One region of the Paenibacillus sp. FSL R7-0210 genome, then DNA from elsewhere that is predicted to be linked to it. Evidence: a T-box and tRNA genes for the amino acid it is inferred to sense, from the RefSeq annotation. Region 1 holds a T-box; the other holds one or more tRNA genes.
The links. The T-box of region 1 lies ahead of argS (arginine--tRNA ligase domain-containing protein). A T-box ahead of a tRNA ligase gene usually reads a tRNA of that ligase, here a tRNA-Arg.

Region 1 (4,420 bases):
GGCATGATGTCATCATCACCTCGTACCCGCTGCTGCGCAGAGATGTGGATGAGTATGCCAAGCAGTCGTTCCATACGCTCATTCTGGATGAAGCGCAGATGATTAAGAATCACGAGACTCAGACTTCGCAAGCGGTCAGATTGCTTCAGGCCCGCTACCGCTTTGCGCTGACCGGTACGCCGGTGGAGAATGCACTGGAGGACCTGTGGTCGATCTTCAGTGTCGTTTTCCCTGGACTGTTCCCCGGAAAGAAGGCGTTCCATGACCTTCCCCGGGAGACGGTCGCCAGACGCGCCCGCCCCTTCCTGCTGCGCCGCCTGAAGAGCGATGTGCTGAAGGAGCTACCGGACAAAATCGAGTCCCTCCAGGCCTCCGAGCTGCTGCCGGAGCAGAAACGGCTCTATGTCGCCTACCTGGCCAGATTGCGCAAAGAAGCGCTTAAGCATCTGGACAGCGACAGCTTCGGGAACGGCCGGCTCAAGGTGCTGGCCGGACTGACTCGGCTGCGCCAGCTGTGCTGCCATCCCGCCCTGTTCGTGGACGGGTACACAGGAGGCTCCGGCAAATTCGAGCAGCTACTGGAGATTATCGACGAATGCCGGAGCTCCGGCAAACGGATGCTGATCTTCTCGCAGTTCACGCAGATGCTCGGCATGATCGGGCGCGAGCTGGCGCTGCTCGGGATTCCGCATTTCTATCTGGATGGACAGACCCCGGCCTCCCAGCGGGTTGAGCTCTGCAGCCGCTTCAATGAAGGCGAGCGCGACCTGTTCCTGATCTCGCTGAAGGCGGGCGGCACCGGCCTCAACCTGACCGGCGCCGATACGGTCATTCTCTATGACCTGTGGTGGAACCCTGCGGTCGAACAGCAGGCCGCCGACCGCGCCCACCGGATCGGGCAGAAAAAGATCGTACAGGTCATCCGCCTGGTAGCCCAGGGTACGGTGGAGGATAAGATGTACGAGCTGCAGCAGAAAAAGAAAAACCTGATTGACGAGGTGATCCAGCCGGGGCAGGAGGCGTTGTCGAGCCTGAGCGAGCATGATATACGTGAAATCCTCTCGATCTGAGTTGAACAACCTGTTGTAGCCCGTTCTGCTCTATTCGCAATATAAACAGGGACCTTCTGAGCGAGTAGCTCTGAAAGGTCCCTGTTTCATTTTACAACTGGCAAGTCCAGAATAATACCCTAACCCTCTATACGTCTGAGCTTAATTTCTCATGCGTCACTACACGGTGTGCATTCACCAGCTGGCCGGTTGATGTCTTGCCCCACACGGATATTCCAATCTCATCTTCGTCTACTTCTCCAGTGATGAACACAAATTCATAGGCATTCAGATCGGCAAAATAATCCCGGGTTACCACTTGATTCGGAGCAACATCAATCACCTCACTGACATACAGCGTTCTGGTAGCGCCCAGCACATATCCCTGAATACTAATAGAGGCGCTGCCTGGGGCATTCCGCTTCACTATTCTTACCGTCACCGTCTGCGTAGGTCTGACTCCCGAAACGGCATTGTTCTCTATCGGTCCTGTTGACAAAATCGCCATCCTGTCTCGTCCTCCCTTGAAGTTCTAGTGTCAAAGTACGATATATTCATATTCGGACTTTCCTGTAACGGTGTGGACACAGGCCTGAGCCTATTCACCAATGACCGCAGGCACGCATATTCTTGAATAAGGAAAGACCGCCCATGGGCCGCGCTTTCTGCATACGAACGCCGAACGGAAGAAGGGAGTCCCATGCCCCCTCCAGGAAAAGGAAAGAAGCCCGCCGCAAAAAAAACACCGTCCAGCTCCAAAACCCAGACACCTAAGGGGCTTGAATTCGCCGTAGCTGCACTTCTATTGACCGGCAAGCTGAAAGTAGACTCCATCCAGATGTACACGGACGCATCCATGTTCGTCAGTCTGGTGGGCAAATATAAAACCTTAAGTGATTTGAGCAATGACAATGTCGATAAGCTGGTCAGCTTCCTCGATAACAACAGCAGCCTTACGCTGAACGAGATCATGGCCGCTTTGAAAAAGAAAGCCGAAAACACCTGAACACATACGCAAGTGAAAGTGAGGGACGGGGCTATGGACAGTTTTGACGGAGAGGGATTTGCCGGTGGACTCCTGCTGGTCATTGTAATCATGCTGCTGATTTATGGATCAACGGACATCAAGAATCTGACAGGGGCGCCCAATGATGAGTAATTCTTAACCGGAGGACCCCTGCTGCTCAGCAATCTGCTCTTGCTTTCTTTCAGAATTTCGCTATACTGATACAAATCCATATTTAATCGATGACCGGGAGAGTAATGGTCTTATATCTAGTCCCCAGCGAGCCGGGTTAGTGGAAGCCGGTACAGATTAGAACCATGAAGCGCACCCGTGAGATGGACTTCTGAACCCTGAGAGTAGGAAGCCCCGGCTGAGGACCGTTAACCTGTAAGGTGGCTGAACTGTGAGGTTTAGCAACGAGAGTGGTACCGCGAGCGCACAAGCCTCGTCTCTTAGGAGATGAAGGCTTTTTTTGTCGTTATTTTATTCAGGAGGTTGTTATTCATGCCAATGCTAAGTGAGCTAATCCAAGAAAGCCTGAAGCAGTCTGTTCACAAAATCGCGCTAACTCTGAGCGTGCCCGCCATCGCTGAAATGAATGTTGCCCTGGAGCAGCCGGCGAGTGCCGACCACGGGGATTATTCCAGCAATATCGCCATGCAGCTCGCCCGCCCCCTGCGCAAAGCTCCCCTGGCTATCGCCGGGCTGATCGTTGCCGAGCTTGAAGCTTCGGGCTCTGTTCACGGACTGGTGCTGAGAACCGAGGTCGCCGGTCCGGGGTTTATTAATATGTACCTGGATTGGCAGGCCTGGGCACGGTCGAAGGGGAGTTTCACGCTGCCTCAGCATGCAGGAGGGTCGAAAGTGATTGTAGAGCATACCTCGGTCAATCCGAATAAAAGTATGCATATAGGCCACCTGAGAAACTCTTGTATCGGGGATGCACTGGTGAGAGTACTGCGGGCGACTGGCCATACCGTTGAGGTGCACAACTACGTCGATGATCTCGGCAATCAGCTGGCAGACACCGTAGCCGGTCTGCTGAATGTTCCGCTGGCGGGAGCCCATGTCCGGTTCGGGGACTATTGCTGGGACATCTATGCCGAGATTAACAAAACGTACGCGCAGCAGCCCGAGATGGTGCAGAAGCGGACCGAGATTCTTCATGCGCTGGAGGAAGGCCACGGCAACACCGCCTGGATTGGCAACCTCGTCGCCGGGCAGATCGTGAAAGAGCATGTGGAGGAGATGCGGGGGTTCGGCATTGACTACGATCTGCTGGTGTGGGAGAGCAACATTCTGAAGGAGGGCTTCTGGGCCTCGGCATTCGAGCTTCTGTCGCAGACGGAGATCTTCGTGCAGGAGACGGAAGGCAAGCTGGCAGGCTGCTGGATTCTGAAGCAACCCGCTGAAGACGCTACACCAGACACGCTGGAGGAGCATCAGAAGGATAAGGTGCTGGTTCGCTCGAACGGAATTTTGACCTATACCGCCAAGGACATCGCCTATCATCTGTGGAAGTTCGGACTGCTGGAGAAGGACTTTAGCTACAGCGAATTTCAGAGCGGACTGTGGACGACCGGCTTGAGCGGACAGGCTCTGCCTTTTGGACGGGCGGACCAGGTCGTGAACGTCATCGATTACCGGCAGGAATATCCGCAGCAGATGGTCAAGCAGGCGCTCAAGGCATTGGGATTCGGTGCGCAGGCAGACGCGCTGCATCATGTCAGCTATGGGGTGGTCTCGCTGAGTCCCGCTTCTGCGGCCGGGCTCGGCATTGATACCTCCAGCGGCAAAAGCTCCTACGCCATGTCCGGTCGCCAGGGAGTCGGCATTAAGGTAACCGAGCTGGTCCGGCTCATGGAAGACATGATTGAATCCACCCGTTCGGACAAAAACGGCCTGTCCAGCCGGCTCATCGCCACCGCTGCCATCCGTTACTACCTGCTGCGCTTCAATCTGGGCACCGAGATTGTGTTCGACTTCAAGCAGGCAATGGAAATCTCCGGCAACACCGGCGTCTACCTGATGTACGCCTATGCCCGGGCGCAGCGCGTGCTTAGTAAGGCCGCTGCGGCAGGTGGCGGGAGCGGTGTTAGCGGGTCTGGCGCTAGCGAGTCCGGTGTGGGCGAGTTCGGCGCTAGCGAGTCTGACGTTGACGGGTCCGGCGTTGACGAGTCCGGCGTTGACGAGTCTGGCGTTGGCGAGTCTGGCGTTGGCGAGCACGGTGTTGGCGAGTCTGGCGTTGGCGAGTCTGGCGTTGGCGAGTACGGTGTGGGCGAGTCTGGCGTTGGCGAGTCTGGCGTTGGCGAGTCTGGCGTTGGCGAGTCTGGCGTTGGCGAGTACGGTGTGGGCGAGTCTGGCG
Region 2 (4,420 bases), 6.0 Mb from region 1:
ACCCAAAATTGGTTCCTTCACAAAGCCATTTCACGCGAATCCAGTTCATTTAGAAAGAGCGGAAACAGACTTTCCTTGTTTCCGCTCTATTGTACTTCTTATATGAAATCGGTCTTATTTAGCAAGCTTAGCGAATTTCTCCAAAGTACGAACCAGCTGTGCAGTGTAGGACATTTCATTGTCATACCAAGCAACAGTTTTAACCAGCTGTTTGTCGCCAACAGTCAGTACTTTTGTCTGAGTTGCATCGAACAGGGAACCGAAAGTCATACCCTTGATGTCGGAAGATACGATTTCGTCTTCAGTGTAGCCGTAAGTTTCTGGGTCAGAAGCTTCCTTCATGGCTGCATTGATTTCTTCAACAGTTACGCTCTTATCCAGAACAGTAACCAGCTCAGTCAGGGAACCTGTAGCTACAGGCACACGTTGTGCTGCACCGTCAAGTTTGCCCTTCAGTTCTGGAATAACCAGGCCGATGGCTTTAGCAGCACCGGTAGTGTTAGGGATGATGTTCTCAGCAGCAGCGCGGGCGCGTCTGAAGTCGCCTTTTGCGTGTGGAGCATCAAGAGTGTTCTGGTCACCTGTGTAAGCGTGGATCGTAGTCATCAGGCCTTCGATGATACCGAACTTGTCGTTCAGGACTTTGGCCATTGGAGCCAGGCAGTTCGTTGTGCAAGATGCGCCGGAGATTACTGTTTCGGAACCGTCAAGGATGTCATCGTTAACGTTGTACACAACAGTTTTCATGTCGCCTGTAGCTGGAGCGGAAATAACTACTTTCTTAGCTCCGCCTTTAAGGTGCTTCTCAGCGGCTTCTTTAGTTGTGAAGAAACCAGTACATTCCAGAACGATATCAACGCCAAGCTCTCCCCAAGGAAGTTCTTCAGGGTTGCGGTTCGCCAGAACCTTAACATCTTTACCGTTTACTTTGAAGAATCCGTCATGAACTTCAACGTCTCCCTGGAATTTACCTTGAGTTGTATCATATTTAAGCAAATGAGCAAGCATCTTAGCGTCAGTCAAGTCATTGATTGCTACCACTTCGATACCTTCTACATTTTGAATACGGCGGAATGCAAGGCGTCCAATACGTCCAAAACCGTTAATACCAACTTTTACACTCATTGAATAGTTCCTCCTAGAGTTCGTTTTATTTATTCAAGACAAGCCGTGAGGCTCGTCAAGACAACAATGTTAAGTATAATGCATAAACCCTTTGCGCGCGCCCCATTTAATGGAATCTATAGGGCCTTTTGTAGCTGTGTGTCGATTTCCTTGCCGATTTCAACAGCCGCCGCCTCGTCGATGACGAGAATATCCTCTTGCCCGAACCGCAGCATCGCATGAATGGCCTTCGCCTTGCGTTTGCCGCCGGCAATACCGATAACGACTTCTGTACGGATAATGTCTTCCAGGCGCAGCCCCATGGTCCGCATCGTATGAACCACTTCGCCATTCTCATTGAAATAGTATCCGAAGGACTCGGCTACGGCTCCCTCGCTCTGAATCTCTGAGATCGTCCCGGAGTCCAGCTTGCGGCGGTGGGTCATTTCAATGGCGTCGCCTATTCCATGTACAATAATACGCGATCTGCGGATAATTTGTACAATCTCTCCAATATTGGAGTCCTGCGCAAGCGACTCATATGCGTCTCCGCTAAGCAGATCGGGCACATGCAGCAGACGGTAATTGGCGCCAATCCGTTTGGCCATGGTTGAAGCAATGGTGTTGGCCTGTATCTCCATGCTCTCTCCCAGTCCTCCGCGCGCCGGAACAACCCAGGCGTTCTTATAGGAAAGGGATAGCGGCGGGGTCAGCTGATCGGCCATCTCGGCCAGTGTTGATCCGCCTGTGACGGCAATCGTATCGTCACTCCGCAGTACGCTGAGCAGTGCCTTGGAGCCTGCGCGCCCCAGCTCACGCTTGGTGAACGGCGATGTCTCACAATCGCCAGGTACCACAATTACTTTGGTGAGACCGTACGTTGTACGAATTTTCTCTTCCAGATCATCCAGGCCGAATAGGCTCTTGGCGACCGGCTCCAGCAGGTCAAGCAGTCTGCGACCGGCATCGCTAATGCGCATACCGACGCTCTCGATCTCAATGAGCCCCTGCGATTTCAGAAGATCCGTCTCGGCGCGCAGCACCCGCTCGGTCATATCAAGCGATGCGGCTAACGTCCTGCGCCCAATAATATCGGACAGCATGATCTGATGTAGAATCGTATACCGTCTCTTAAGGGTTTCCATGAGATCAGGCAGAAGCTGCTTTTGGATTTCCAATAGATTACGCATGCTTTCACTCCTGCAACTTCGTCTTTCTCTTATCCCTTGTTCGTGGTCTCAAAATGTCCCGGGTTAACTTTTTAAGTCCCACCCATATTCTACCCAAAACTGACGCCAAGTGCAAGTGTTCCGAGACTATAATTCTCAGCCCGCTTTCATCTTATACATGGGCTTGTCCGGAAGGCCGCTGGCAGGAGGTGCATCTCCGGCTCTATTAATGGAGGCAGAGAAAACTATTTTTGCGCAGGATGCCTAATACGCATTGCTTTTATCCGAGAAGTATATTATAATAATTTCTGTTGCGCCCGTGGTCCAATGGATATGACGTAGGCCTCCGAAGCCTGAGATCCAAGTTCGATTCTTGGCGGGCGCGCCATTTTTTTCAAGCTTGTACATAATTTAGTTCCGATTATATTATATTTAACCAATGAGCCGCTTGAGGGCTCTTTTTTTTGAAAGTAAGTTTGACTTTCTTTGACTTTTTGTTTGAATTTGTTTATCATGTGGTTAATACGGTAACAGTAAAAAATGAACACATTCGAAGCACCAATTTCAAGGAGGTTTTCCACGTGAGTTATATTCCTATGGTAGTAGAACAGAGCAACCGCGGTGAGCGCGCTTATGACATCTATTCCCGCCTGCTGAAGGACCGCATCATTTTCCTTGGAACGGAGGTTAATGACGTGGTTGCCAATTCCATCATCGCACAAATGCTCTTCCTGGCTGCCGAGGACCCGGATAAGGATATTCACCTGTATGTGAACAGCCCAGGCGGTTCCATCACAGCGGGTATGGCCATCTTCGATACAATGCAATACATTAAGCCGGATGTGTCCACCATCTGTGTAGGTATGGCCGCTTCCATGGGAGCGTTCCTGCTGAACGCCGGCGCCAAGGGCAAGCGCTTCGCCCTGCCGAACAGCGAGATCATGATTCACCAGCCGCTAGGCGGTGCGCAGGGGCAGGCTTCGGATATTGAGATCCGCGCCCGCCGCATCATCAAGCTGCGTGAGAAGCTGAACCGCATCTTGTCCGAGCGTACAGGCCAGCCGCTGGAGAAGATCGAGAAGGATACTGACCGCGACTACTTCATGAGCGCTGCAGACGCTGCTGAATACGGTATCGTGGACAAGGTAATTGAGAAGACTCTGCCAACAGGCGTATAAGTACCTGCTCCAATGAATACACAAAGAGGCTGTAACAGACCGGTCCGGTCCCGTTACAGCCTCTTTCTTATGCCCAGCCATTGCTGCCTACCTTAAGCTCCCGTACCCAAGGGCATCCAGCTTGCCTGCAATTACGCGGTAGCCTCTGCCGTTCGGGTGAATATGGTCCAGGAACAGCAGCCCCCGCTCGTTACCGGCAAATTCATGGTATACCGAAGCAAACCCTACGTTATTGCTGCTGTAGCCTGCTGCATAGCGGTTGAACTCCCGCACCCACTCTGTTGCTTCATTCACCTGTGGGTAGGGATTATACAGGCCTACCATCCGGATGATGTAGGGGCTGCGGGAACCTGCTTTGAGCTGTGTCAGGCTACCCATGATGTCGCTGTAGTTACGCTTGCAGTCCCTAAGCGCCTGCTGCAGTAAGCCCTGGAATTCACCGGGCCGGGGCCCGGCTGCCCGGGCTGCCTTAATCAAGTCGTTGCCGCCAATGGACAGCGTAATGATCTGCGCATCCTTCACCGCCGCCCGGTAGACATTCGAGCTCCTCAGCCGTTGCTTCAGCCCCCCGGTGGTCAGACCGTTGACGCCAAGATTCGCCGGCACCACTGGTGTACCCAGCCTCCCTTCCGCCATCCGCCGGTAGACGGGGACGAAGCCGTTCCCGGGCAGCGCCCCGAAGCCGGTTGTAAGTGAATCCCCGATCGCTGTATAAGCATAGACCATAACCTTCCCCTCCCCGTTATAAGCTGCTTGCCTTCTATAGCTTATGACTATCCGGGTGAAGTGGTAACGGCAGGGCAGGCTGATTAGGCCGCGCACATGAAGAATGCCCCTGCGTCTCCCGGAGAAGATGCAAGGGCATCTGGATAATTATTTTATTATTTCAGCGCCGCGAACGGACTGCTTCCATCCGGCAGGAGTTCCTTGAAGCTGAAGTTGAATTCCGGGAAGCCCTCGGCATATGCC

Region 2: it encodes a tRNA-Arg, which carries the amino acid that the T-box ahead of argS (arginine--tRNA ligase domain-containing protein) is inferred to sense. The anticodon was not compared.

What each region holds. Positions count from the first base shown of each region.
Region 1 covers NZ_JBBPAR010000001.1:279,388-283,807, reverse strand. The annotation lists gene MKY64_RS01330 (DEAD/DEAH box helicase) at 1-1,070, shown strand, start outside; gene MKY64_RS01325 (hypothetical protein) at 1,198-1,557, opposite strand; gene MKY64_RS01320 (hypothetical protein) at 1,750-2,055, shown strand; T-box leader at 2,289-2,511, shown strand; partial or broken gene argS (arginine--tRNA ligase domain-containing protein) at 2,566-4,134, shown strand; partial or broken gene MKY64_RS33355 (hypothetical protein) at 4,369-4,420, opposite strand, start outside.
Region 2 covers NZ_JBBPAR010000001.1:6,296,575-6,300,994, forward strand. The annotation lists gene gap (type I glyceraldehyde-3-phosphate dehydrogenase) at 115-1,125, opposite strand; gene MKY64_RS26520 (sugar-binding transcriptional regulator) at 1,242-2,294, opposite strand; tRNA gene MKY64_RS26525 (tRNA-Arg) at 2,587-2,661, shown strand; gene clpP (ATP-dependent Clp endopeptidase proteolytic subunit ClpP) at 2,855-3,451, shown strand; gene MKY64_RS26535 (GDSL-type esterase/lipase family protein) at 3,539-4,177, opposite strand; gene MKY64_RS26540 (PdaC/SigV domain-containing protein) at 4,333-4,420, opposite strand, start outside.